DNA from 2 places in the Enterobacter sp. B79-1 genome. Region 1 is predicted to be linked to the other one. Evidence: predicted binding sites of a transcription regulator. Region 1 holds the regulator's gene; the other holds the start of a gene.
The links. The regulator Fur, encoded in region 1, represses iron uptake genes when iron is present. The targets are predictions, from matches to a motif close to ATAATAATGAGAACNACTATCAA.

Region 1 (14,682 bases):
AGCAGGCTGTGAGGCGGCGGAAATTTTAAGCATACGCCGTAAAATGTCGGACGCGCTCTCCCCGATATGCCGCGTCTGGCTGGCAATAAACTGATAGAGTTCGTCATCAACTTCGATTGTTTTCATCTTAATCCAGTGCGATATCTTATCTGAATACAAGTCGTTGGGATTATAAGGTCAAATCCCAACAGCGGATAGCGTCAAACCCGGCAGGCGGCAAAAGTCAGATTAAACTGGATCCTTGCAGCCGGGCGGCAGAATGGTCAACATGATACCCTAACCTGACATACGTAAAAAAAGAACTTTGCCATGAAATTGAATACCCGAGCGCAATCTGCACAATCGCCGAACAATAATTCTCCCATCGTACTGGTTCACGGGCTGTTTGGCAGCCTCGATAACCTGGGCGTGCTGGCGCGCGATCTGGTTTCCGACCACGATATTTTACAGGTTGATATGCGCAATCACGGTCTTTCCGGGCGTTCCGACGAGATGACGTACGCGGCGATGGCGCAGGATCTGCTGGATACGCTGGATGCACATAACCTGCAGAAGGTAACGCTGATCGGGCATTCCATGGGTGGCAAAGCGGTGATGGCCCTGACGGCGCTCGCGCCAGAGCGTATCAACGGGCTGGTTGTCATTGACGTCGCGCCTGTGGATTACAACGTCCGCCGTCACGATGAGATTTTCGCCGCTATTAATGCGGTCACAGAAGCGGGCGTCGCAACACGCCAACAGGCCGCCGCCGTGATGCGTGAGCATCTGGATGAAGAAGGCGTCGTGCAGTTCCTGCTGAAGTCGTTTGTCGACGGGCAATGGCGTTTTAACGTGCCGGTGCTCTGGGAGCAATACAACAACATCGTGGGCTGGGGAAACGTCCCCGCGTGGCCACACCCTACCCTCTTTATTCGCGGCGGAAACTCGCCTTACGTTACCGATGCCTACCGCGACACGCTGCTGGCCCAATTCCCGCAGGCTCGCGCCCATGTGATCGCCGGTGCCGGGCACTGGGTTCACGCCGAAAAACCGGACGCCGTGCTGCGCGCCATTCGTCGCTATCTCTCTGATACTGCAAATTGATTAAAAAGAGAGCGACTGGAAGGTTGTGGGCTTCCAGTCGTTGGCGTGCCGTTTTCGGTGATGTATGATGGCGCGCTTATCGCCCGGGCATTAGCAGGGCGGCGTATTTCCCCCGAAGTCTCAGAATCATGGCCAAAGAACAAACGGACCGTACGACACTAGATCTGTTCGCGAATGAGCGTCGACCGGGACGACCGAAAACGAATCCGCTCTCGCGCGATGAACAGCTGCGTATTAATAAACGCAACCAGCTTAAACGCGATAAAAATCGTGGGCTTAAGCGTGTCGAACTGAAGCTGAACGCCGATGCTGTCGATGCACTAAATGAGCTGGCCGAGGCGCGTAACATCAGCCGCAGCGAACTGATTGAAGAGATGTTAATCACCCAACTTGAGACATTGCGCAGCAAGGCATAAGTCTGAAAATCCCCTTTATGACCCTTTTCATGTAGCACAGAGTGCAGTCCTGCGCGATAGCTGTTTCCGCAGGGTTGCCTGTTCTGCTATTATTGCCCTTATCCGTGGACAAATTGCGCCACCATACCATTAAGTTTCAAGAGGTTATTTTACTCATGGCAATCATCGGCATTTTCTTTGGCAGTGATACCGGCAATACCGAAAATATCGCAAAAAACATTCAAAAACAGCTCGGTAAAGACGTTGCCGATGTGCACGACATCGCCAAGAGCAGCAAAGAAGATCTCGAAGGCTATGACATCCTGCTGCTGGGTATACCGACCTGGTACTACGGTGAAGCGCAGTGTGACTGGGACGATTTCTTCCCAACCCTGGAAGAAGTTGACTTCAACGGTAAGCTGGTCGCGCTGTTCGGTTGTGGCGATCAGGAAGATTACGCAGAATACTTCTGTGACGCACTGGGCACCATCCGCGACATCATTGAACCACACGGTGCGGTGATTGTCGGCCACTGGCCAACGGCGGGTTACCACTTTGAAGCCTCTAAAGGCCTGGCAGACGACGACCACTTTGTCGGCCTGGCAATTGACGAAGACCGTCAGCCGGAACTGACCGCTGAACGCGTTGAGAAATGGGTTAAGCAGGTTCGCGAAGAACTGAACCTCGACGACATTCTTAACGCCTGATTTCCCGGTGGCGCAACTCCGGTTGCGCCCGCTTACCAGGTAAAACCGATTAAATTAATTGCTACAAACTTTTAACTTTTTCGTTCAGACCTGTACAATATCCCCCTGGTAAAAAGTGGATGCCATCGAACAAGTTTGTTGGTGATACCACGTTTTTATAAGCATACTTTGCTTGAGACTTGCAGTTTTCATTTAGTCATGGCAGTTCTATAATGAGACGCATTATCCCAAGTGCATTTTCTGTCACTTCTTCTTTAGAAGTGAATCGTTTAGCAACAGGACAGATTCCGCATGACTGACAACAATACCGCATTAAAGAAGGCTGGCCTGAAAGTAACGCTTCCTCGGTTAAAAATCCTTGAAGTGCTTCAGGGGCCAGACAATCACCATGTCAGTGCGGAAGACCTCTACAAACGTCTTATCGACATGGGTGAAGAGATTGGGCTGGCAACCGTGTATCGTGTGCTGAACCAGTTCGATGACGCGGGCATTGTTACCCGTCATAACTTCGAAGGCGGCAAATCCGTTTTCGAGCTGACCCAGCAGCACCATCACGATCACCTGATCTGCCTCGATTGTGGCAAGGTTATTGAATTCAGCGATGATTCCATCGAATCACGCCAGCGTGAAATCGCCGCACGTCACGGTATTCGCCTGACCAACCACAGCCTGTACCTGTATGGTCACTGTGCTGAAGGCGATTGCCGTGAAGACGACCACGCGCACGACGCGAAATAATATCGTGTTTATACTCTGAGCCAGCCGTAAGGTTGGCTTTTTTTTGCCTGTTTTTGGGCAAAAAAAAGCCCGGTGACGCAGCGCCACCGGGCGTAAAGCAACTTATTTATTGTTACTGCGAATATCGCTCCAGATCTTATCGCAACGCTTCGCCACTTCCTGATCGTTACCGGTTTTACGCGCCTGAATGCAGGCCTGGTAATCCATCACGCGGACGTTTTCCTGCGTCGCAAACTGCTCATGCGCTTTCTCTTTCTTCAGCACGTTCAGCACGCTCTGACAGGCTTCGATTTTCTCCGGCGACCCTTCCGCTGTATTGATACAGGCGCTATAGGCCTCCTTCAGGCGGGAATCTTCTTTTGGTGCCTCAGTCTGAGCACACGCCACCAGCCCTGATGCCAGCAACGCGACGATTACGATTTTTTTCATCATGTGCAGTCTCCATACCGGCGGGACGTTGCCCGCCGGTGTGTTCATCAGAAGATAGTAAATGGCGCGATAACCATGAATTTCACGTCACGTTCATCCTGGAAGATGTTGCCGTAACCGCCCGCGTAGCTCGGGATATCGGAGTGGTTGTCATACTGCGTGAAATGCAGTTTGAACATCGTGCCTTTCGCGCGGCCATCCTGCAGGGTGTAGATCGCATCCAGGCTGTAAGAAGACTCTTTCAGACGATAGTTTGGATCGTAGTACGCGTCCGGTGTCGCCATATCCGCAGGTTTTGCGTCCCAGGCGTAAGCGTAAGATGCACCCACCGCCCAGCCAGGCAGGTTCCAGTTTTTCAGGTCATACATTGCGCCGAAGAACAGCGCTTTTTCACCATCGGCGTTGAAGTCAGAGCGGTTATCCCACCAGATATCAAGACGACCGTTAGAGGACGCGTAGGTTGGCGTCATACGCTGCAGGAAATAGCCCTGCTGCCCTTCTGCCTTCACCCATGTTCCCTCCAGACGTAAATCGACCTGGCCCACTTTGTAGCCGAAGGTCAGTGCCTGCAGCCATGCAGTGCCGTCATAGATATCGTTAACGGTGCCATTGCTGGCTTTATCGCGCGTGCCGTAGAACTGGTAGCTGGTGCTCAGCGGGCTGCCCACAACATCAAATTTGTAGCTGGCTTTAGCAAAATACTGATCGATATACCCTTCCGCCTGACCAAATGCAGCTTCCAGGACCAGGTCGTTTTTAAAGTCGTATTTTGCGCCCAGCGAGTGGAGGTAATCGACTTTGGTTTTCTTATCGTTCTGGTAGAACTTGTCCATCTCAATGTGCCACGGTGCTTTGTACTCGTTGGTCCACATATAGGAGAAGCTCAACGCGCCCGCATCGCCGTAGTCAAAGTTAGCCCCGGCTTCCGCGCCCTGGTAGGTACCCGGCATAAAACTCCAGTGCGGCGCTAACAGCGTTTGACCGGTTGGCTGAATATAGCCCCCACGCGCCCACACCGGGCCGTATTTGAATTTCGCTGCTGCCTTGTACAGGCTGACACCGCTTTTATCGCCAGACCAGTCTTCTTTATACGCTTTGTTACTGGAGGAGAAGGCGATTTCATTCGGGTGTCCGCTGTCGCCGTTTTCAGCCATTTCAATGGCGGTGAAGGCAGCAATATCCAGACCGAACATATCCGCGGCATAGCCTGACTGGAAGTCCAGGTTGGCGTTCCAGGTAGAGTGCGAAAGGTTGGTTTTGTATTTGTCTTCAGTGACGTCTTTACGGTCACGCTCACGCTGCCAGTAATAAATACCGCCCGTGAGGGTAGAATCATCGATGAAACCTTCTGCCTTAGCTTCTGGGGTGATCGCCAGGCTCGACATTGCTGTCACACCGGCGATAGCCAGCGCCAGCGCACTACGTTTGCCACTGAACGTACGCATAGATTATTCCTCTTTGACGAATTAAAACGCCTCAACGGCGAAAATATAAAAGACCAAAAGGTCAGGGGTAGTTAGAAATACCCTCGAATTAACTACCGCCTTTAGGTTATTTTTCGCGACGCGAATTATCAATGCTTTTCCGTGGGCAAAAGTCAGGATTATGACGAAGTGCACATAATTCGTAGTGCTTTGTAACATTTACAGGAGAGCGAGAATTGGCGGGGAAATATCAGAAATTTCAGCGGGTAGCGCAGGTATTCGCTGTTTATTTTTCATCCTTTTTGTATTTCGTAAAAATACAAACTTTTTTTAGAAAAATAAGTAGCACCTCATTGACCTGATATTTTAGTGGCTTATCTTTAAGCCCTGGCTTAATACCATGATCATTAAATAAAAAAAACGCCGCAATAAGCGGCGTTTGTTTCTCCTTGACCAGAGCAGCAATATTATTCGCCGATCTTAGCCCAGGTGTCACGCAGGCCGACGGTACGGTTAAATACCGGTTTTTCTGCGGTGCTGTAACGGCTGTCCAGGCAGAAGTAACCTTCACGCTCGAACTGGAACGCTTTACCCGCTTCAGCCGCTTTCAGGGACGGCTCAGCGTAACCCTGCCTGATAACGAGTGATTCCGGGTTAATGGTCGCCAGGAAATCGTCAGCCGCACCTGGGTTAGGCACGCTGAACAGACGGTCATACAGACGGATCTCAACCGGCAGCGCGTGGGAAGCGCTCACCCAGTGAATAACGCCCTTCACCTTACGGCCATCAGCAGGATCTTTACTCAGCGTTTCTGCATCGTAAGAACAGAAAATAGTGGTGATGTTACCTTCTGCATCCTTCTCAACGCGCTCAGCTTTAATCACGTATGCATTACGCAGACGGACTTCTTTGCCCAGCACCAGACGCTTGTACTGCTTGTTCGCTTCTTCGCGGAAGTCAGCACGATCGATCCAGATTTCGCCGCTGAACGGCACGTCGCGGGTACCCATCTCCGGCTTGCTCGGATGGTTAGGCATAGACACCAGCTCGCTCTCTCCCTGCGGGTAGTTTTCGATAACCAGTTTAACCGGGTCGATCACCGCCATCGCGCGCGGGGCGTTTTCGTTCAGGTCTTCACGGATGCAGGATTCCAGAGAAGCGATTTCAATGGTGTTGTCCTGTTTGGTGACACCGATACGTTTGCAGAACTCGCGAATTGACGCAGAGGTGTAGCCACGACGGCGCAGACCGGAGATGGTCGGCATACGCGGATCATCCCAGCCTTCAACGTGCTTGTCGGTGACCAGCAGGTTCAGCTTACGCTTGGACATCACGGTGTATTCCAGGTTCAGACGAGAAAACTCGTACTGACGCGGATGCACAGGAATGGTGATGTTATCCAGCACCCAGTCGTACAGACGGCGGTTGTCCTGGAACTCCAGCGTACACAGAGAGTGCGTAATGCCTTCCAGCGCATCGCTGATGCAGTGGGTGAAGTCGTACATCGGGTAGATGCACCACTTGTTACCGGTCTGGTGGTGTTCCGCAAACTTAATGCGGTACAACACCGGATCGCGCATCACGATGAACGGAGAGGCCATGTCGATTTTGGCACGCAGACACGCTTTGCCTTCTTCGAAGCCACCGGCACGCATTTTTTCAAACAGTGCCAGGTTCTCTTCTACGCTGCGATCGCGGTATGGGCTGTTTTTGCCCGGCGCGGTCAGCGAGCCGCGGTATTCACGGATTTCGTCAGCAGAGAGTTCATCCACATACGCCAGACCTTTGTTGATAAGCTCTACAGCGTAGGCGTACAGCTGATCGAAATAATCAGAGGAGTAGCAGATATCGCCAGACCAGCTGAAGCCCAGCCATTGCACGTCGTTCTTGATGGACTCAACGTATTCGATGTCTTCTTTTACTGGGTTGGTGTCATCGAAACGCAGGTTGCACTGGCCCTGATAATCTTGCGCAATACCAAAGTTCAGGCAGATAGATTTTGCATGCCCAATATGCAGGTAGCCGTTCGGCTCCGGCGGGAAGCGGGTATGAATTGTGGTGTGCTTACCACTGGCCAGATCTTCATCGATGATCTGACGAATAAAGTTACTCGGGCGGGCTTCTGCCTCACTCATCGTGGATTCCTCAAAGCGTAAACAACGTATAACGGCATATGATCTTATAAGCCGGACGTAGTGACAACCCTTAGTTACGGAAAATACGTATCAGATGAAAATAATGGGGGCGTTTGCTGCAAAAAAAAGCGGCGGAGGATATCCCCCGCCGCTTAAGGCATGACTCTACTCAGGAGCGATTACTTGCCTTTAATCTCATACAGTGGCGTTTGGCCCGCAATCACCTGACCTTTCGCCTGGATAACCAGACCGCTGAAGTCGTCGATGTTGCTGCACACGACCGGGCTGATCATCGAGCGCGCGTTGGCGTTCAGGAAGTCCAGATCCATTTCCAGAATCGGCTGGCCTGCCACTACTTCTGCACCCTCTTCCACCAGGCGAGTAAAGCCCTGGCCGTTCAGCGCAACGGTATCGATACCCATGTGGACAACGATCTCCGCGCCTTTTTCCGTTTCGAGGCAGAACGCGTGGTTAGTGTTGAAGATTTTCACGATGGTACCGGCAGCAGGAGACACAACGATTTTGTCCGTTGGCTTCACGGCCACGCCGTCACCGACCGCTTTGCTGGCGAACGCTTCGTCAGGTACTTGCTCAATGGCAACCACGTCACCCGTAACCGGGGAAACCAGCGCTGCCACCGTCACGGCGTTAGGCACGGCCTGCGGCTTCACTACCGGGGCTGCCGTCGATGCAGGCGCGCTGTCGGCTGAGGCCGCCGCTACCGGGCCACGGGCAACCACTTTCTTCATTTCGTCACCGATGGATTCCGCTTTGGCGCCCACGATAACCTGGATAGTTTGTTTGTTCAGTTTAACGACGCCCGATGCGCCAAGGCGTTTACACATTGCATCGCTTACGCGCGCCGAGTCACCTACCGTCAGACGCAGACGGGTAATACAGGCATCAATGGCTTTCAGGTTGTCAGTCCCTCCGACGGCAGCGATATAGCTGGTCGCCAGCTGAGTCAGACCCTCTTCGGTATTGCTGTTGGCTTCGCTGGTCACCACTTCGTCGCTGGTATCTTCACGACCTGGCGTTTTCAGGTTAAACATGCGGATAACCGCAGTGAACAGAAGGAAGTAGACAACGAAGAAGATCAGGCCCATCACCACCAGCATCCAGACGTTACTGCTTGCCGCTGGCAGGTTGTACATCAACACATAGTCGATTGCGCCTGCGGAGAAGGAGAAGCCAGCATGGATGCCCAGCAGAGTCGCCACAAACAGGCTGATACCGGTAAGCACCGCGTGCATCAGATACAGCAGCGGAGCCAGGAACATGAACAGGAATTCCAGCGGTTCGGTTACGCCAGTCAGGAACGCGGTAATCGCAACGGACAGCAGCATACCGCCAACCATTGGGCGACGCGCTTTTGGCGCAGCCAGGTACATTGCCAGCGCAGCGCCCGGCAGACCAAACATCATGATTGGGAAGAAGCCAGACATGAACATACCCGCGGTGCCGTCACCCGCATAGAAGCGGTTGATGTCGCCGTGGAATACCGCACCTGCCGCGTTGGTGAATTCACCAATCTGGAACCAGGCGATGGTGTTCAGTACCTGATGCAAACCGGTTGGGATCAGCAGACGGTTAATGAAGCCGAAGATGCCTGCACCCATTGCACCCGCAGAGACGATCCACTCACCGCCTGCATGGATAGCATGCTGCACCGGTGGCCAAACGTAACCAAAGATGGCGGCCAGAACCAGACAGAAGAAGCCCGTCGCGATCGGCACGAAACGTTTGCCGCCAAAGAAGCTCAGGAAGTCTGGCAGCTTAATATTCGCCCAGCGGTTATAGACCGCGCCACCGACCAGACCGGTAATGATACCCGCCAGCACACCCATGTTAATTTCAGGGTTAATGGTGACCATTGCTTTCGTCAGGATGAAGTAACCCACTGCCCCAGCCAGTGCCGCCGCACCAGCACTGTCTTTGGACCAGCTTGATGCCACACCGATGGCGAAAATCAGCGCCAGGTTGTCAAAAATTGCACCGCCTGCCTGAGCAATAAACGGCACATTAAGAAGATCGGGTTGCCCGAATCGCAGCAGCAGCGCTGCAACCGGTAGCACGGCGATAGGGAGCTGCAAAGCCCTACCGAGGCGCTGGAAAAAACCTAAAATATTCATCCTATTCCCCCTACGAGACCCCTTATTAAGGCTCGTGCATAAACTATGTTTTTATTGTGTCACGAACGATAGATACCGTTGATGATTCACTGGCAGTGTGAGTGTGTGAAAAATTAATTCGTATCGCAAATTAAACACCCGTTTTTTGTGATTTTTGTCACCAAATATCGTAATCACCCCTCCCTTCCACTGGCTAACAGCGAAAACTTATTTTATCATTCAAAAAATCAAGACGGATTGATCCGGCCTGAAAGGTTCCAGGTTACGCTTGAGTATCAGGTTGCACTAATCATCCGCCCACTTTTTTAATTAAACTTTAGAGGTGAACAATGAGACTGATCCCCCTGGCAACAGCTGAACAAGTCGGTAAATGGGCTGCGCGTCATATCGTTAACCGCATTAATGCGTTCAAACCTACCGCCGATCGTCCTTTCGTTCTTGGCCTTCCAACCGGCGGTACCCCGCTGACAGCGTATAAAGCCCTGGTTGAAATGCACAAAGCGGGCCAGGTTAGCTTTAAGCATGTTGTGACCTTCAACATGGACGAATATGTTGGCCTGCCAAAGGAACATCCGGAAAGCTACCATAGCTTCATGCACCGTAATTTCTTTGATCACGTTGATATCCCTGCTGAAAATATTAACCTGCTGAATGGAAACGCGCCTGATATTGACGCAGAATGCCGTCAGTACGAAGAAAAAATCCGTTCTTACGGTAAAATCCACCTGTTCATGGGTGGCGTGGGCAACGATGGTCATATCGCGTTCAACGAACCAGCGTCTTCTCTGGCTTCCCGTACCCGTATTAAGACGCTGACCCATGACACCCGCGTGGCAAACTCCCGTTTCTTTGACGGCGACGTGAACCAGGTTCCAAAATACGCCCTGACCGTTGGCGTAGGCACCCTGCTGGATGCCGAAGAAGTGATGATCCTGGTACTGGGCGGCGTGAAAGCGCAGGCACTCCAGGCTGCCGTTGAAGGCAACGTTAACCACATGTGGACCATCAGCTGCCTGCAGCTGCATCCTAAAGCCGTCGTCGTGTGTGACGAACCGTCCACGATGGAGCTGAAAGTGAAAACACTGAAATACTTCAACGAGTTAGAAGCAGAGAACATCAAAGGTCTGTAATTGAATAACCGCCTCTGTATGCAGGGGCGGTCGCTTTTTTTAAACCGGGGGTCGTTATGTACGCTTTAACCCACGGTCGGATTTATACCGGCCATGAAATTCTGGATGACCACGCGATTGTTATCGCGAATGGCCTGATTGAACGTGTTTGTCCGCTGGCAGAACTGCCGCCGGAGATTGAACAGCGCTCACTCAATGGAGCAGTAATCTCCCCCGGTTTCATCGACGTACAGCTTAACGGCTGCGGCGGTGTGCAGTTCAATGACACCGCGGATGCCGTGACGGTCGAAACGCTGGAGATCATGCAGAAAGCCAACGAGAAATCGGGCTGCACCAGCTATTTGCCAACGCTCATCACCAGCAGTGATGACCTCATGAAGCAGGGTATCCGCGTGATGCGTGAATACCTGGCAAAACACCCTAATCAGGCGCTGGGTCTGCACCTTGAAGGGCCGTGGCTGAACATGGTGAAGAAAGGTACGCATAACCCGGACTACGTCCGCAAACCGGACGCTGAGCTGGTCGACTACATGTGTGCTAACGCCGATGTGATCACCAAAGTGACGCTGGCACCTGAAATGACCGGTACTGACGTTATCAGCAAACTGGCTGCCGCCGGGATCGTGGTGTCAGCGGGTCACTCAAACGCCACGCAGAAAGAAGCGAAAGCCGGTTTCCGCGCAGGTATTACTTTTGCGACGCATCTGTACAACGCAATGCCGTATATTACCGGTCGCGAGCCGGGGCTGGTTGGCGCGATTCTGGATGAACCAGACGTTTACTGTGGCATTATCGCAGACGGCTTGCACGTCGATTTCACCAACATTCGCAACGCAAAACGCCTGAAAGGCGACAAGCTGTGTCTGGTGACAGATGCCACAGCGCCAGCAGGGGCAAATATTGAGCAGTTCATTTTTGCTGGTAAAACAATATACTACCGCAATGGACTCTGTGTGGACGAAAACGGCACGCTGAGCGGTTCCGCCCTGACCATGATTGAAGGGGTACGTAACCTGGTTGAGCATTGCGGCATTGCGCTTGATGAAGTGCTGCGTATGGCGACGCTTTATCCGGCTCGCGCAATGGGCGTGGATAAACAGCTTGGCGGAATTGCACCGGGTATGGTTGCAAACCTGACGGCGTTCACACACGATTATAAAATTATTAAGACCATCGTTAATGGTAACGAGGTCGTCACTGAGTAAGTAAAAGTATGACACCAGGCGGACAAGCTCAAATCGGTAATGTCGATCTCGTTAAACAACTTAACAGCGCGGCGGTTTATCGCCTGATTGACTCACACGGGCCAATCTCTCGAATTCAGATAGCCGAACAAAGCCAGCTTGCTCCCGCCAGCGTAACAAAAATTACGCGTCAGCTTATTGAGCGCGGTCTGATCAAAGAAGTCGATCAGCAGGCCTCCACCGGGGGCCGCCGCGCCATCTCCATCATTACCGAAACCCGCAATTTCCAGGCGATTGGCGTCCGTCTTGGGCGTCACGACACCACCCTTACGCTTTACGATCTGAGCAGTAAAGCCATCGCTGAAGAGCACTATCCGCTTCCGGAGCGCACCCAGGAGACGCTGGAACACGCGCTGCTGAACACCATCGCGCACTTTATTGAGAGCTGCCAGCGTAAGATCCGCGAGCTTATCGCTATCTCAGTGATCCTGCCCGGCCTTGTCGACCCGGAAAGCGGCGTGATTCGTTACATGCCGCATATCCAGGTCGAGAACTGGGGACTGGTCGACGCGCTGGAAAAGCGCTTTAAAGTCACCTGCTTTGTGGGTCACGACATTCGCTCGCTGGCGCTGGCTGAGCACTACTTTGGTGCGAGCCAGGACTGCGAAGACTCTATTCTGGTGCGCGTACACCGGGGGACGGGTGCGGGCATTATCTCGAATGGCCGCATTTTTATCGGTCGCAACGGCAACGTCGGCGAAATTGGTCACATTCAGGTTGAACCGCTCGGCGAGCGCTGCCACTGCGGCAATTTCGGCTGCCTTGAAACGGTTGCCGCCAACGCCGCCATCGAGCACCGCGTTCGCCATCTGCTGGAACAGGGCTATCAAAGCCGCGTAACGCTGAACGACTGTAAGATCGGCGCCATCTGCAAAGCCGCTAATAAAGGCGATGCGCTGGCCTGCGAAGTGATCGAGCAGGTTGGACGCCATCTTGGCAAAACCATCGCCATTGCTATCAACCTGTTTAACCCGCAAAAAGTCGTGATTGCCGGGGAAATCGTCGAAGCCGAAAAAGTCTTACTGCCCGCCATTGAAGGTTGCATCAATACCCAGGCGCTGAAAGCGTTTCGTCAGAATTTACCGGTAGTGCGATCTACATTGGATCACCGCTCCGCAATTGGTGCGTTTGCCCTGGTAAAACGCGCCATGCTCAACGGGATCCTGCTCCAGCATTTGCTGGAAAGTTGATCGGGACTTATAGTAACGCCTTCTTTTTTTGATGCCGGATTGTCCATGACCATTAAGAATGTAATTTGTGATATCGACGGCGTGCTGATGCACGACAACGTTGCCGTGCCGGGTGCTGCGGAGTTTCTTCACCGCATCATCGACAAAGGAATGCCTCTGGTTCTTCTCACGAACTACCCTTCCCAAACCGGTCAGGATCTGGCAAACCGCTTTGCCACGGCGGGCGTCAACGTGCCGGACAGCGTGTTTTATACCTCCGCAATGGCAACCGCTGATTTTCTGAAGCGTCAGGAAGGAAAAAAGGCCTATGTCGTCGGTGAAGGCGCGCTGATCCACGAGCTGTATAAAGCAGGCTTTACCATTACCGATGTGAACCCGGACTTTGTGATTGTCGGCGAAACCCGCTCCTTTAACTGGGAGATGATGCATAAAGCTGCGTATTTTGTCGCCAGCGGCGCGCGCTTTATCGCCACCAACCCGGATACGCACGGCCGTGGTTTTTATCCGGCCTGCGGCGCGCTGTGCGCCGGTATTGAGAAAATCTCCGGTCGCCAGCCGTTTGTGGTCGGTAAACCGAGCCCGTGGATCATTCGTGCCGCGCTGAACAAGATGCAGGCACACTCCGAAGAAACCGTGATTGTCGGCGATAACCTGCGCACCGATATTCTGGCCGGTTTCCAGGCGGGTCTTGAGACCATCCTGGTGCTTTCTGGCGTCTCTCAACTTGATGACATTGACGCGATGCCGTTTCGGCCAAGCTGGATTTACCCCTCCGTCGATGAAATCGACATTATCTGATACCCAACCACGCCTCAGGGCGTGGTTTTTCATTTCTGGCTCGCAAAACCGAAGCACTATCTAATAAAAAACACCTTCCATTAAATAATCCTCAATAAAAGCGCGCCAGACGTACGCTTTTTTCAACATTCTGCAATCACCATTGCGCTATTTGCGTTTTCCCCGGTAAAACGCTTGCGCGCCTTTACCCTTTGCGGCATTTTCATAAGCAAGCAACATTACAAAGCAACAGGGTTAACGGAGAAGGTTATGTGTTCAATTTTTGGCGTACTGGATATTAAAACTGACGCAGGCGAACTGCGTAAAAAAGCACTCGAACTGTCCCGCCTGATGCGCCATCGCGGCCCGGACTGGTCAGGCGTCTACGCCAGCGATAAAGCGATTCTGGCTCACGAACGTCTGTCCATTGTTGACGTCAACGCCGGTGCACAGCCGCTGTATAACGAGAAAAAAACGCACGCGCTGGCGGTAAACGGTGAAATCTACAACCATCAGGCGCTGCGCGCCGAATACGACGATCGCTACGCGTTCCAGACCGGTTCCGACTGTGAAGTGATCCTGGCGCTGTATCAGGAAAAAGGCCCGGAGTTCCTGGACGACCTGCAGGGCATGTTTGCCTTCGCGCTGTACGACAGTGAAAAAGACGCTTATCTGATTGGCCGCGACCACATCGGTATTATCCCGCTGTACATGGGCCACGATGAGCACGGCAACTTCTACGTTGCGTCTGAAATGAAGGCCCTGGTCCCGGTGTGCCGCACCATTAAAGAGTTCCCGGCAGGCAGTTACCTTTGGAGCAAAGACGGTGAGATCCGCCAGTACTACCAGCGCGACTGGTTCGACTACGACGCGGTAAAAGACAACGTGACTGACAAAGCCGAGCTGCGTCAGGCGCTGGAAGATTCCGTAAAAAGCCACCTGATGTCAGACGTGCCTTACGGCGTACTGCTCTCCGGCGGGCTGGACTCTTCTGTGATCTCAGCGATCACCAAAAAATTCGCGGCCCGTCGCGTGGAAGATCAGGAGCGCTCTGAGGCCTGGTGGCCGCAGCTGCATTCCTTCGCTGTAGGCCTGGAAGGGGCTCCTGACCTGAAAGCCGCGCAGGAAGTCGCGAACCACCTCGGCACCGTGCACCATGAAATTCACTTCACCGTGCAGGAAGGTCTGGATGCGATCCGCGATGTGATCTATCACATTGAAACCTATGACGTGACCACCATCCGCGCCTCAACGCCGATGTACCTGATGTCGCGTAAGATCAAAGCGATGGGCATCAA
Region 2 (14,682 bases), on a different contig from region 1:
CCATGCCGTTAAGCGCGGACGCATCGTTAACCGCACCAGCGGCGAGCTGAACGAGCAGCTCCACGAACGCCACGCGGCGAGCGACTTCGAGACGAATACGGAAGATAAGCGTCAGGCCTGACGCTCTGCCGGGCGGGCCACCGCCCGGTAACAACGATCCTTGCCCGGGGCATGATTAGCTTAAAGGTTGAGCCGGTATTACTGGCACTATTCGCCCTCTTTTCTCACGCCTGGCTGTGAGAAGCGAAGTATCAACCAACAGCTATTACAAAGGATCTGTTATGAAATTCATCAAAACAGCGCTGGTTATCAGCACCCTCATTATTTCTACCTCGGGTATGGCGATGGACAAAACTGCCGCTGGCGCCGTTGCCGGTGCCGCAATTGGCGCAGCTACGGGCAAAGACCTGAAATCCACAGTAGGCGGCGCGGTCGTTGGTGCGGGTACGGGTGCCATGTTTAAAAACGGTGAAAAAGGCAAAGATGCACGTAAGGGCGGTGCCGTGGGCGCAGTCGTTGGGGCGGGTACAGCAGCAGTGACGGGCAATAGCGTACTGAAAGGTGCAGCCGTTGGCGCAGGCGCTGGCGCGCTGATTGGTGAAGCCACGCACTGATAATTTACGCCGGGTGCTACGGTGCTTGCCCGGCGTTCTCTCGCTTTATATCCCCTCGTTTTTCAACGGCATATTTACAAGTCCCGATAAACTAGCAAGAATCATTTTTATTTCTATCAGAATGGGCTGACGCATGAAGCTGACCCGACAGCAGAACATTCTTGAACTGCTGGGCTGCTGCGACTGGCTAACCACTGACGCGCTGGCAGAAACACTCGCCGTCAGCAGGGAGACGATCCGTCGCGATCTGAATGCCCTTCAGCAGCAGGGTAAGATCCTGCGCCAGCACGGCCGCGCGCGGCTTATCCATCCGAACAGCCGCGACAGCGGAGAGCCGTTTGGCGCGCGCTTAAAAAGCCATTACGCCGATAAAGTCGATATCGCCCGTCACGCGCTGGACTGGATCAGCGAAGGGATGACCATCGCCCTCGATGCCAGTTCAACCTGCTTTCACCTGGCGCGCCAGCTCCCGGATATCGAACTCACCGTCTTTACCAATAGCCTGCCGATCTGTCATGAGATGGCAAAACGCGAGCGGATCACGCTTATCTGCTCCGGCGGCACGCTTGATCGCAAGTATCGCTGCTACGTCAATCCGGCGCTGCTTACACAGCTTAAAGGGCTGGAGATTGACCTGTTTATCTTCTCCTGCGAAGGCGTTGATGAGCAGGGCACGCTGTGGGATCCGGTGGAGCATAACGCGGTCTTTAAATCACTGCTGTTAAGCCGCGCAGGCCAGTCGCTGCTGCTGATTGATAAAAGCAAATTCCAGCGGTCAAGTGAGGTAAGGATAGGCCAGCTGTCACAGGTGACGCAGGTGATTCAGCGGGATCGTCTTTCAGGGGGATAAGGGGTCAGGCCGCGACAGGCGACCCGACCCGATAAGGCTATGCGGTGAGGCGGAATTTTTGCACCGAGCGCTGAAGCTCTTCAGTCTGGCGCTCCAGGGCTGCGGCAGCGGCAGAGACCTGCTCCACCAGCGAGGCGTTCTGTTGGGTGACGCCATCCATCTGGGTGATAGCGATGCCCACCTGAGAAATGCCCTTACTTTGCTCTTCTGACGCAGACGCAATTTGCTTCATGATGGTCGTCACTTCGGTCACGTCGCGCAGAATCGCTTCCATCGTCGTGCCGGTGTCGTTCACCAGCTGCGCGCCCTGCTCGACGCGGGAAACGGAATCCGCGATCAGCCCTTCAATCTCTTTTGCGGCATTGGCGCTGCGGCTGGCCAGATTACGCACTTCACCCGCAACCACGGCGAAGCCACGCCCCTGTTCCCCTGCGCGCGCTGCCTCAACGGCTGCGTTGAGCGCCAGAATATTGGTCTGGAACGCAATGCTGTTAATCACGGTGGTAATTTCCGCGATCTTCTTCGAACTGTCAGAAATACCGCTCATGGTGGTGACCACGTCTTCTACCAGCGAACCCCCACGGCTGGCGGTCGTCGAAGCCACGTCCGCCAGCTCGCTGGCCTGACGTGCGCTTTCGGCGTTCAGTTTTACCGTCGCCGTAAGCTGCTCCATACTCGCGGCGGTCTCTTCCAGCGCGGCGGCCTGCTCTTCCGTGCGGGACGAGAGATCGTTGTTCCCGCTGGAGATCTCCGTCGCGCCGCGCCAGATATTTTCGCTGCCGGAGCGGATGGTGCTGACCGCTTCACGCAGGCTGTCCTGCATGGCGCTCAGTAAGGGAACCAGCTGTCCCACGCAGTTGCGGCCAAACGGCTCAATCGGCTGGCTGAGATCGCCCTGGGCAATCTGGCGGAACTGCTGGCGAATACGAGCCAGCGGTTTCACCAGCATCGCCACCAGGTAACGGTCGGTGAAAAGCAGGATCAGCAGGCCAATAATCGTGGCGACGATAATCACCGTGCGGGTCATGCTGGTCAGGCCGTCCACCACCACGCGGGTGCTGTCGAGCGACTTCGCGGCGGCGTTGTTAAAGTTCTCCGCCGCGGCACCGAACGCGCGGCTCAGCGGTGGCGTGACGTTGTTGGCCTGCTGGCGATAGCCGTCCAGCGACTGCTTAGCCTGCTGCATCTGCGGGGTTACGCCCTGATCGAGCAGCGCCTGCCAGCTGCTAATGACCTGAGCAGAAACCTGTTCGTCCATGGGTCCGGGGGAGATGGCCTTCATTTCGGCCAGCTTCTTACTCATGTTATCCAGCGCCTGTTGGGCAGAGGCCAGGTCCGGCGTGCCGCCTGCGGCTTTGACCTCCATTGCGCGGCTCAAACGGGTGACGAATCGGAAATACTGATCGTTACCCTGACTGAGTACCGTCATCTGTTTGACCAGCTGCCGATCCACTTCGTTACCATCAGAAACGCGAGACAGTGACCAGGTGCTGTATAGCCCAACCCCCGCCCACATTAAACAAAAGATCCCAAGAATCGTCAGCATGACGAAGCGGATCGTGAAATTACGGAGCATATTCATAAGTCTTCCTTGCCGAGAGGGTGAGTTCGCCCAGAGGCGAGTACTACTCTCGTTATCGGCAGGGAGCGCGGAAATTATAACCTTTTGTGATTATTTTTAATTAGTGTGGCTTCACAGGTCACACAGCTGCCGTTAACCATTATGCCCACGCTTAGTGATGTAATGGGTGATGTGATAAGTTCAGAATGAAAACGCTGTTTCGAAAATTCATCGATAAGAAAGGAGACATCATGTCCTGGCACCCTTACACCGGCCGCTATGAGAATATGCAGTACCGCTACTGTGGGAAAAGTGGCCTGCGTCTGCCCGCGCTGTCACTGGGACTGTGGCATAGCTTCGGTCACGTCCAGCCGCTGGATGCCCAGCGGGCGCTGTTGCATAAAGCTTTCGACCTCGGCATCACCCATTTTGATCTCGCTAATAACTACGGGCCACCGGCGGGCAGCGCCGAGGAGAATTTTGGCCGCATCCTGCGCGAAGATTTTGCCGCGTATCGCGACGAGCTGATTATCTCCACCAAAGCGGGCTACGACATGTGGCCGGGGCCGTATGGTTCCGGCGGTTCACGTAAATATCTGCTCGCCAGTCTCGACCAAAGCCTGAAGCGTATGGGCGTGGAGTATGTGGATATTTTCTATTCCCACCGCGTGGATGAAAACACGCCAATGGAAGAGACGGCCTCAGCGCTGGCGCACGCCGTGCAAAGCGGCAAAGCGCTGTATGTGGGCATCTCCTCCTACTCAACCGAGCGCACGCAGAAAATGGCCGAGCTGCTGCGCGAGTGGAAAATCCCGCTGCTGATCCACCAGCCGTCTTACAACTTGCTTAACCGCTGGGTCGACAAGACCGGTTTGCTGGATGCGCTTGAAGCAAACGGGACGGGCTGTATCGCCTTCACCCCACTGGCGCAGGGTCTGCTGACCGGGAAATACCTGAACGGAATTCCTGAAGGTTCACGCATGCAGCGCGAAGGCAAAAAGGTGCGCGGCCTGACGGAAAAAATGCTGACCGAAGCCAACCTGAACAGCCTGCGCCTGCTGAATGAAATGGCGCATGCGCGTGGGCAAACCATGGCGCAGATGGCGTTGAGCTGGCTGCTCAAAGATGAACGCGTGACGTCGGTGCTGATAGGTGCGAGCCGTCCGGAACAGCTGGAGGAGAACGTTCAGGCGCTGGAAAACCTGCGCTTTACGGAGGATGAACTTAAGCGGATTGACCAGCATGTGGCGGATGGGGAGTTGAATCTGTGGCAGGCGTCGTCGGATAAATAGTGCGGTCTGATGCCCTCTCCCCGGCCCTCTCCCACAGGGAGAGGGAGCTGACTATCCCCTCTCCCTGTGGGAGAGGGTTAGGGTGAGGGGGAAATTATTTCTTACTGATCTTATCCAGATACCCCATCACAAACGCAGACAGCACAAACGTCAGGTGGATGATCACATACCACATCAGTTTGTTATCCGGGACGTTCTTCGCGTCCATAAACACGCGTAACAGATGAATAGAGGAGATCGCCACAATCGACGCGGCCACTTTATTCTTCAGCGACGAGGCATCCATTTTGCCCAGCCAGTTGAGCTTCTCTTTGTGCTCGGCAATATCAAGCTGGGAAACGAAGTTCTCATAACCAGAGAACATCACCATCACCAGCAGTCCGCCCACCAGCGTCATGTCCACCAGCGACAGCAGCACCAGAATCAGGTCCGCTTCGGCGATGGAGAAGATGTCTGGTAAGACGTGAAAAATTTCCTGGAAGAACTTTATGCTCAGCGCGACCAGTGCCAGGGAAAGGCCAAAATAGACGGGTGCCAGTAGCCAGCGAGAGGCGTACATTGCGTTTTCAAAAAAGCGTTCCATAGAGTCCTGTCTGCAATCGAAACCAGCGGGCAGTATATCTCAACGACGCTTACTGTTTGCAACAACTAACCAACACCACGTCTACACCTCTTCCGGGTTAACCTCCGGCCGCGCGTACTCCGGCCAGACCAATACCACCAGCTCCGGATAGGCTTCCAGACTGAACTCGCGAAAACACTGACGCAGGTTTAATACGTCCAGGTCGGAATACGAGACTTTCTCGCCATTAAGACAGCGCTTTTTGATATTGTCATAATATTTATAGACAGCGGAATTCAGGTCGCTGCAGCGACGCTGCGCTTCAAACAACCCCGGCGTGTCATTAATTTCTGACATTTTCATCCGCTTAATTGTCGCGTGCAAAAAGTCGATATATTCATGGTTCACCCGCCAGTACCAAACCGGTGTCACCGAGTTCATCAATACAGAGAAATGATCTTCTCCTTCCTCTTTTGTCATCAACTCAGGTTGCGGCGGTTCACTGGCGTCTTTCGACACTTTCGTTTTATTGAACTCTTGCATCAATAAAAGCACACCAGCGGTCAGTAATAGTAATGTGATGACCGTAAAGAAAATGCTGTTCATGGGTAGGCTCCATTTTTTTTGATTTTAAAATTGCCTCATGTTATTGTCAACGAATCTCACGCCTTTACCAACCCCACCCTGTTGAAATTAAAGGAAATTAAAAAATGCTGCCCGACAGTCTCGTCCCGGCTAAGTACCACATTGCGCCTGTGGAACAGCAACCGACGAAAGAAGAAAAAGAGGCTAATTTTACTCAGGGAAAAAGAAAGCTCTCCGATTTCGAGTCTGACATATTAATTGGTGTTTCCCGAACGGGCAAATCCCGTAATATGGTATTGGAGGAGCACGACCGCCATATTAAAGACCGTTTATTTCGCGCTGTGAAAATTGAAGCCTTAGCGCACCTGCTGAATGACCTGCAAGCCGAAGGTGAAATAGATGCCCAGCAGCTCAGTCAAATAATGGCTGAAAAGACCAAAGAAATAAACGAAATGGGTAATGAAATTTGGCTTAATTTAATTACTCGAGAAAAAAATGCCCCAATTTTTTATGACTTCGGGGAAGATTAACGTGAAACCAGTTAATGATAATAATGTCTATTTGACTTTAGATGATAAAAAAAGCGATGAATTTATCTTAAAGCAAAATCTCGAAGCATTAAAAAAGAGTAAAAATGAAGAGATGACGCGTATTACCCAGGATCTGGTATCGATCCCGGCCGCGCTCGTGCGCCTGAAATGGCAGAACCGCCGCGAAATATACCCGTTACAGGTGAAAGAAGAGATCTACGGTGCCGTGATGAATGCCATCATCGAGCAGCGCCCGGAGCTGAAAGAGAAGCTTCTGGGACGTCTGGAGGCCAATTATCAGTATCTGCTGGCGAGAGAGACCGCGACGCTGCGCCTGACCCGTAAACTGTCTGAGGGGGATTATCACACCTCAAACGTCACCCACGTCGCGCTTGACGAAGACGTGCACACCGACCCCTTGCAGAAGTAAACGACAGGCTTAGCGTTTTGCAAAAAAAAGCTGACTTTCGTCAGCTCTTCGTTTTATTTCGCGGTCGCTTTTTCTTCGCCGACCAGACCAATCTTCAGGTACCCCGCCTGATGCAGCGTGTCCATTACCTTCATCATGGTTTCATAATCAACGGTTTTATCCGCACGGAAGAAGACCGTGGTGTCTTTCTTGCCGCCGGTAAGCTGATCCAGCGCCGGAATGACTGACGCATCCGTTACCGGGTCGTTACCCAGGAACATGGATTTATCCGCTTTCACCGACAGATAGATAGGCTTTTCCGGGCGCGGCTGCGGCTGGCTGGACGAGGCCGGGAGATTCACCTTCACGTCGACCGTCGCCAGGGGTGCAGCCACCATAAAGATAATCAGCAGAACCAGCATGACGTCGATAAACGGCGTCACGTTGATCTCATGCATTTCACCGTTATCGTCCAGATTTTCGTTTAGACGCATTGCCATACGATCAACCTACGCGCAGTTTAGAGGCCGCATGCACCGGTTTAACGGAGCTGGCGTTGAGGTCCAGGTCACGGCTTTGCAGCAGCAGAACCTGTGCAGCAACGTCACCGAGCGTGGCTTTGTAGCTGCCAATCATACGCGCGAAGATGTTATAGATTACGACCGCAGGGATCGCGGCAACCAGACCAATGGCCGTTGCCAGCAGCGCTTCTGCGATGCCTGGTGCAACTACCGCCAGGTTAGTCGTTTGAGTCTGCGCGATGCCGATGAAGCTGTTCATGATGCCCCAGACGGTACCGAACAGGCCGACGAACGGAGAAATCGCCCCGATAGTCGCCAGATAACCATTACCGCGACCCATATGACGACCGACGGCAGCTACGCGGCGTTCCAGACGGAAGCCGGTACGTTCTTTAATGCCTTCGTTATCTTCACTGCCTGCGGAGAGTTCCAGCTCGTTCTGTGCTTCATTAACTAACATGCTGGTCAGGCTTTTCGCATGGAAGGATGAGGTCATATCAGAAGCCTGATCCAGAGAGCGGGCTTCGGCCAGCTGCTGCTGTTCGCGCTTAAGGCGGCGCTTCTGAGAAAGCAGCTCGGCGCTCTTGCTGAAGAAAATTGCCCAGGTGACAACGGACGCCAGAATCAGGCCGATCATCACAATCTTAACCACGATGTCAGCATGTTGATACATGCCCCAAACGGAGAGATCCGTCTGCATCAAATTATTACCCACTCTGTATCTCCAGGACGCAAATCACAAAATCTGAGCGTAATAATATCAAAACGTCGTCGAATTGATAGTAGTTCTCATTAGTATTTACATAGTGCCGTAATTTTCGCTCACATTCCTTGCGCTTACGCAGTAAAAATTTCTTATGCGTATTTTTCATAATATTTTCTGCTTATTCGATAAGCATCCGGGTGCACATTTTTACAATCGTGGTAGTCTGGACGTCCAGACGTATAAAACACAGGGTTAGCGAACATGACAAAGAAGCATCTTGATACCACGCTGGTGCAGGCAGGACGCAGCAAGAAATACACCCAGGGATCGGTAAACAGCGTGATTCAACGCGCTTCCTCGCTGGTGTTTGATACGGTTGAGGAGAAAAAAATCGCCACGCGCAACCGCGCGAAAGGTGGACTGTTTTATGGTCGTCGCGGCACGCTAACACATTTTTCTCTGCAGGACGCCATGTGCGAGCTGGAAGGCGGCGTGGGCTGTGCACTGTTCCCCTGCGGCGCGGCGGCGGTTGCCAACACCATTCTGGCGTTTGTGGAACAGGGCGATCATATCCTGATGACCAACACCGCCTACGAGCCAAGCCAGGATTTCTGCACCAAAATCCTCAGCAAGCTCGGCGTGACCACCGGCTGGTTTGACCCGCTGATCGGGGAAGGCATTGCCGAACTTATTCAGCCAAACACGCGCATTGTGTTCCTGGAATCTCCCGGCTCAATCACCATGGAAGTGCACGACGTGCCTGCCATCGTTAAGGCCGTGCGCAGCAAAGCGCCGGATGCGATTATTATGATCGACAACACCTGGGCGGCAGGCGTGCTGTTTAAGGCGCTGGAATTCGATATTGATATCTCGATTCAGGCGGCGACAAAATACCTGATTGGGCACTCGGACGGCATGATTGGCACGGCGGTCTCCAACGCGCGCTGCTGGGATCAGCTGCGTGAAAACGCCTATCTGATGGGGCAAATGGTGGACGCAGACACGGCCTACATGACCAGCCGGGGCATCCGCACGCTGGGGGTTCGTCTGCGTCAACACCATGAAAGCAGCCTGAGCGTTGCCGAGTGGCTGGCGCAGCATCCGCAGGTGGAGCGCGTGAATCACCCTGCGCTGCCGGGCAGTAAAGGTCACGAATTCTGGCAACGTGACTTTACGGGCAGCAGCGGCCTGTTCTCCTTCGTGCTGAAAAAGCGGCTGAACAACGACGAGCTGGCAAGCTATCTGGATAATTTTACCCTCTTCAGCATGGCCTACTCCTGGGGCGGCTTTGAATCCCTGATCCTGCCTAACCAGCCGGAACAGATTGCGGCCCTGCGCCCTGGCGGCGAAGTGGACTTCAGCGGCACGCTGATTCGATTGCATATTGGTTTAGAAAATGTGGACGATTTAATTGCGGATTTGTCAGCAGGGTTTGAACGTATCGTGTAGAGTGCAGGCTGAAAATGTACTCCTGGACGTTTTTGTGAACACTGCAAGCAGAAAAGTCTGCATGAGTTGCGTCCGCGATCAACCCCAGCGGGCCAATTCGGGAGTACAATAGCGTTATATCTGCTGTTCCACAGGAAAGTCCATGGCTGTTATTCAAGATATTATTGCGGCGCTCTGGCAACACGATTTTGCCGCGCTGGCGGATCCGCACGTCGTGGGGATTGTTTACTTCGTGATGTTCGCGACGCTGTTTCTGGAAAATGGATTACTGCCCGCCTCGTTTCTCCCCGGTGACAGCCTGCTTCTGCTCGCAGGCGCGTTAATCGGCAAGGGAGTGATGGACTTCACGCCGACGATGGTGATCCTCACGTCAGCCGCCAGCCTGGGCTGCTGGCTGAGCTATTTACAGGGCCGCTGGCTTGGGAATACGCGCGTCGTAAAAGGCTGGCTGGCGCAGTTGCCGCATAAATATCATCAGCGCGCGACCTGCATGTTTGACCGGCACGGCCTGCTGGCGCTGCTCGCCGGGCGTTTCCTGGCATTTGTTCGCACGCTTCTGCCCACCATGGCGGGCATTTCCGGCCTGTCGAACCGCCGTTTCCAGTTCTTCAACTGGCTGAGCGCCCTGCTGTGGGTTGGTGTAGTCACCACGCTCGGCTACGCGCTGAACATGATCCCGTTTGTGAAACAGCATGAAGACCAGGTGATGACCTTCCTGATGGTGCTGCCGATGTTCCTGTTGGTGGCGGGGCTGGTAGGGACGATTGCGGTGGTGATTAAGAAGAAGTACTGCAGCGCATAATTTAACAAAGCCGGGTGGCGCTAACGCTTACCCGGCCTACGTTTCCCCTCAGGCGCCCTGCATGGTTCTTATACGTGACGCATCCTCTCCCGGCGTGACGCCGAAATAGCGCTTAAACTCCCGACTGAACTGCGACGCGCTTTCGTAACCCACCCGCATTGCCGCCGCGCTGGCCTTCATGCCGTCGTGGATCATCAGCATACGTGCCTTATGCAGTCGGTAGGTTTTGAGGTACTGCAGCGGCGAAGTACTGGTCACCGATTTAAAGTTATGGTGAAACGCCGAGACGCTCATGTTCGCTTCCGCCGCCAGCTGGTCGACGCTGAGGTTTTCCGTGTACTGGCTTTCGATACGCTTGAGCACGCGGCTAATCAGGCTGAAGTGGGTCTGTCGGCTCACCAGCGCCAGTAACGCACCGCCTCCCGGCCCCAGCAGCACATGGTAAATAATTTCACGGATAATCTGCTTGCCGAGAATACGCGCGTCCAGCGGCCTTTCCATCACGTCCAGCAGACGCTCAATGGCGCAGAGGATCTCCTCCGACAGCGTCGCTGAGTTAATCCCGCTTGCCGCCATCGAAGGCTGGAAGAACTCGTCTTCACCTATCTCCATCAGCAGCTCCTGCAGCTGAAGAATATCGACGTTGACGCGAATACCGGCCAGTGGAACCGCCTCTGTCGCGAAGGTTTCACATTCGAAGGGTAAAGGTACTGTCAGAAGCAGGTATTCATTGGTGTCGTAGCGGAACACGCGCTCGTTGATATAGCCAATTTTATGGCCCGAGAAGAGAAAAACGATGCCCGGCTGGTACATCACCGGCGTGCGCGTCCCGGGCTGCGTGCCGTAGAGCAGACGAATGTCCGGCAGCAGATCGCTGGCATAATTATCATTATCTATCAATCTCTTAATCTGCGCAGTGAGCTGATGGCAGATCGCTTCACGGTTCATATTACGTTACTCCGGGTACGGTTTCCGACGCTGACAGTGTGCGTCGTTTTTCGCGCTTTCTCCAGCGCTCTGTAGAAATGGGCAAGACATCGGCAGGAATGTGCATTGAGGACGTAGCCCTGGAAAGCCACAATGTGCAGCATCAGGTAGCCCTCCGCGCCACCACGGTTTTTCACCCACTAAAGGGAACGAGCAATGAATAACTTTAATCTTCACACCCCAACCCGCATTCTGTTTGGTAAAGGCGCCATCGCCGACCTGCGCGCGCAAATCCCCGCTGACGCCCGCGTGCTGATCACCTACGGTGGCGGCAGCGTGAAAAAAACCGGCGTGCTGGATCAGGTTTACAGCGCCCTGGACGGTCTGGACGTGCGTGAGTTCGGCGGCATTGAGCCAAACCCGTCTTACGAAACGCTGATGAACGCGGTGAAAATCGCCCGCGAAGACAACATCACCTTCCTGCTGGCGGTCGGCGGCGGTTCCGTGCTGGACGGCACCAAGTTCATCGCGGCGGCAGCGCACTACGCTGACGGCATCGATCCGTGGCACATTCTGGACACCCGCGGCAGCGACATTAAAAGCGCCATCCCGATGGGCTCCGTGCTGACCCTGCCAGCGACCGGTTCTGAATCCAACAAGGGCGCGGTGATCTCCCGTAAAACCACCGGTGACAAACAGGCCTTCATGAACGAACACGTTCAGCCTGTGTTTGCCATTCTGGACCCGGTGTATACCTACACCCTGCCTGCGCGTCAGGTGGCGAACGGCGTGGTCGATGCCTTTGTTCATACCGTTGAGCAGTACGTCACGTATCCGGTCGATGCCAAAATCCAGGATCGCTTCGCGGAAGGCATTCTGCTGACGCTCGTCGAAGACGGCCCGAAAGCGCTGAAAGAACCGGAAAACTACGACGTGCGTGCCAACGTGATGTGGGCGGCAACCCAGGCGCTGAACGGCCTGATCGGCGCTGGCGTGCCGCAGGACTGGGCGACCCACATGCTGGGCCACGAGCTGACGGCGATGCACGGTCTGGATCACGCCCAGACGCTGGCGGTCGTTCTGCCTGCCCTGTGGAATGAAAAACGCGACACCAAGCGTGCCAAGCTGCTGCAGTACGCCGAGCGCGTGTGGAACATCACCGAGGGTTCTGACGATACGCGTATTGATGCCGCCATCGAAGCGACCCGCAGCTTCTTTGAAGGCCTGGGCGTCCCAACGCGTCTGTCTGGCTACGGTCTGGACGGCAGCTCCATCCCTGCCCTGCTGGCAAAACTTGAAGAGCACGGCATGACCCAACTGGGCGAACACGGCGACATTACGCTGGACGTCAGCCGTCGCATTTACGAAGCGGCGCGCTAAGCGTTTTTGCCCTCCCGACTTTCGTTTTTTGACATTTCGTCCAGACTTAATGCACACCCCATCGTCGGAGTCCCCCTCCGACGATGCGCACCTGAAGGAGGAAAAATGGCAAACCAAACCGTAATCAAGCTGCAGGACGGCAACGTGATGCCCCAGCTGGGGCTAGGTGTATGGAAAGCCGGTAACGACGAGGTCGTCTCCGCCATTCATAAAGCCCTGGAAGTCGGCTATCGGTCGATTGATACCGCCGCCGCGTACAAAAACGAGGACGGCGTGGGGACCGCATTGGCCAGCGCTGGCGTCCCCCGCGATGAGTTATTCATCACGACTAAACTGTGGAACGACGATCAAAAGCGCCCCCGCGAAGCCCTGCAGGAGAGCCTGGAAAAGCTCCAGCTCGATTTCGTCGATCTCTGGCTGATGCACTGGCCGGTTCCGGCTATCGATCACTACGTTGATGCCTGGAAAGGGATGATTGACCTGCAAAAAGAGGGGCTGGTGAAAAGCATCGGCGTCTGTAACTTCCAGGTGCATCACCTGCAGCGTCTGATTGATGAAACCGGCGTTGCGCCTGTCATCAACCAGATTGAGCTGCACCCGCTGCTGCAACAGCGCCAGCTTCATGCCTGGAATGCCACGCATAAGATCCAGACCGAATCCTGGAGCCCGCTGGCGCAGGGCGGCGAAGGGGTATTTGATCAGAAAATTATCCGTGAGCTGGCGGATAAATACGGCAAAAGCCCGGCGCAAATCGTCATTCGCTGGCATCTGGATAATGGACTGGTGGTGATCCCGAAATCGGTCACGCCGTCGCGCATCGCCGAGAACTTCGACGTCTGGGATTTCCGGCTGGATAAAGATGAGCTGGGTGAGATTGCGAAGCTGGATAAAGGTAAACGTTTAGGCCCGGATCCGGATCAGTTTGGCGGTTAAGTGCGTAAAAAAGCCGGGTGGCGGCTTCGCCTTACCCGGCCTACGTGTCGACATAAAAACCCCGGCTTGCCGGGGTTTTTTATTTACGCTTTGCGCTTCACGGGCTTCTTCACACTCGAATTACCGTTCGAACGCTGATGCACAATCGGCGTGTGCTTGGTCAGCGCCGGGCGCGTATTACGGTTCTGGCGACGCGCTTCGCGCATCTCATCCAGCGTCGGGGCCGGTACCAGGCAGTCGCGGCGCGAGCCGATCAGGTGTTTTTTACCCATATCTTCCAGCGCCTGACGGATCAGCGGCCAGTTTTTTGGATCGTGGTAACGCAGCAGCGCTTTATGCAGACGACGCTGTTTATCCCCTTTCGGCACCACCACCTCTTCACTCTTGTAGCCAATCTTACTCAGCGGGTTCTTGCCGGTGTAATACATGGTCGTCGAGTTGGCGAGCGGTGACGGATAGAAGTTCTGCACCTGGTCCAGACGGAAGCGACGCTGCTTCAGCCACAGCGCCAGGTTGACCATGTCCTCATCGCGCGTGCCCGGGTGGGCGGAGATGAAGTATGGGATCAGATACTGCTCTTTACCCGCCTGCTTAGAATAGGTGTCGAACAGCTCTTTAAAGCGATCGTAGCTGCCCATGCCCGGCTTCATCATTTTCGACAGCGGGCCTTCTTCGGTATGCTCCGGGGCAATCTTCAGATAGCCGCCGACGTGGTGCGTCGCAAGCTCTTTGATGTAGCGCGGATCTTCCACGGCGATGTCGTAACGTACCCCGGAAGCGATCAGGATCTTCTTGATGCCCTTCAGGTCGCGCGCGCGGCGGTAGAGGTTGATCGTCGGCTCGTGGTTGGTGTCCATGTGCTCGCAAATGCTCGGATAGACGCAGGAGAGGCGACGACAGGTTTGCTCCGCGCGCGGCGACTTGCAGCGCAGCATGTACATGTTTGCGGTTGGGCCACCGAGATCGGAGATCACGCCGGTAAAGCCCGGCACCGAGTCGCGAATCGCTTCGATCTCATTGATGATCGAATCTTCAGAGCGGCTCTGGATAATACGGCCTTCGTGTTCGGTAATGGAGCAGAAGGAACAGCCGCCGAAGCAGCCACGCATGATGTTGATCGAGAAGCGGATCATCTCATACGCCGGGATACGGGCGTTGCCGTACGCCGGGTGCGGCACGCGCTTGTACGGCAGCGCAAAGACGCTGTCCATCTCTTCGGTGGAAAGCGGGATCGCCGGTGGGTTGATCCAGATAAAGCGTTCGCCGTGCTTCTGCATCAACGCGCGGGCGCAGCCCGGGTTGGTTTCATGGTGCAGAATACGGGACGCGTGCGCGTAGAGCACCTTGTCGGCTTTCACCTTCTCGTAGGACGGCAGCAGCACGTAGGTCTTTTCCCACGGTTTCGGGCGCGGCGGCTGCACAACGATAGCCTTCGCTTCCGCTTTTTTCGGCTCAACCGGTTTGTTATCGGCACACGGCAGATCTTCGCCGTACGGGTGCGGGATCGGGTCGATTTTGCCCGGCATATCAATGATGCGGGAATCCACCCCGCTCCAGCCCG

Region 2: exbB (tol-pal system-associated acyl-CoA thioesterase) is a predicted target of Fur. The motif match lies at 7,701-7,723, and genes of this name have one in related genera.

The regions. Positions count from the first base shown of each region.
Region 1 is NZ_JBYAZJ010000001.1:1,424,680-1,439,361, forward strand. Features, by position in the region: gene seqA (replication initiation negative regulator SeqA) at 1-126, opposite strand, end outside; gene ybfF (esterase) at 310-1,083, shown strand; gene ybfE (LexA regulated protein) at 1,212-1,499, shown strand; gene fldA (flavodoxin FldA) at 1,655-2,185, shown strand; gene fur (ferric iron uptake transcriptional regulator) at 2,477-2,923, shown strand; gene chiQ (ChiQ/YbfN family lipoprotein) at 3,026-3,352, opposite strand; gene chiP (chitoporin ChiP) at 3,400-4,797, opposite strand; gene glnS (glutamine--tRNA ligase) at 5,244-6,911, opposite strand; gene nagE (PTS N-acetyl glucosamine transporter subunit IIABC) at 7,091-9,043, opposite strand; gene nagB (glucosamine-6-phosphate deaminase) at 9,373-10,173, shown strand; gene nagA (N-acetylglucosamine-6-phosphate deacetylase) at 10,230-11,378, shown strand; gene nagC (DNA-binding transcriptional regulator NagC) at 11,387-12,607, shown strand; gene nagD (ribonucleotide monophosphatase NagD) at 12,653-13,405, shown strand; gene asnB (asparagine synthase B) at 13,655-14,682, shown strand, end outside.
Region 2 is NZ_JBYAZJ010000004.1:72,593-87,274, forward strand. Features, by position in the region: gene yghU (glutathione-dependent disulfide-bond oxidoreductase) at 1-121, shown strand, start outside; gene AC2T6E_RS13230 (YMGG-like glycine zipper-containing protein) at 282-614, shown strand; gene fucR (L-fucose operon activator) at 748-1,464, shown strand; gene AC2T6E_RS13240 (methyl-accepting chemotaxis protein) at 1,502-3,046, opposite strand; gene AC2T6E_RS13245 (aldo/keto reductase) at 3,277-4,317, shown strand; gene AC2T6E_RS13250 (TIGR00645 family protein) at 4,412-4,900, opposite strand; gene AC2T6E_RS13255 (ESA_00282 family adhesion-associated protein) at 4,982-5,485, opposite strand; gene AC2T6E_RS13260 (hypothetical protein) at 5,590-5,994, shown strand; gene AC2T6E_RS13265 (cytoplasmic protein) at 5,975-6,424, shown strand; gene exbD (TonB system transport protein ExbD) at 6,478-6,903, opposite strand; gene exbB (tol-pal system-associated acyl-CoA thioesterase) at 6,908-7,639, opposite strand; gene metC (cystathionine beta-lyase) at 7,892-9,079, shown strand; gene yghB (DedA family general envelope maintenance protein YghB) at 9,222-9,881, shown strand; gene AC2T6E_RS13290 (AraC family transcriptional regulator) at 9,930-10,829, opposite strand; gene yqhD (alcohol dehydrogenase) at 11,025-12,188, shown strand; gene dkgA (2,5-didehydrogluconate reductase DkgA) at 12,294-13,121, shown strand; gene AC2T6E_RS13305 (YgiQ family radical SAM protein) at 13,205-14,682, opposite strand, start outside.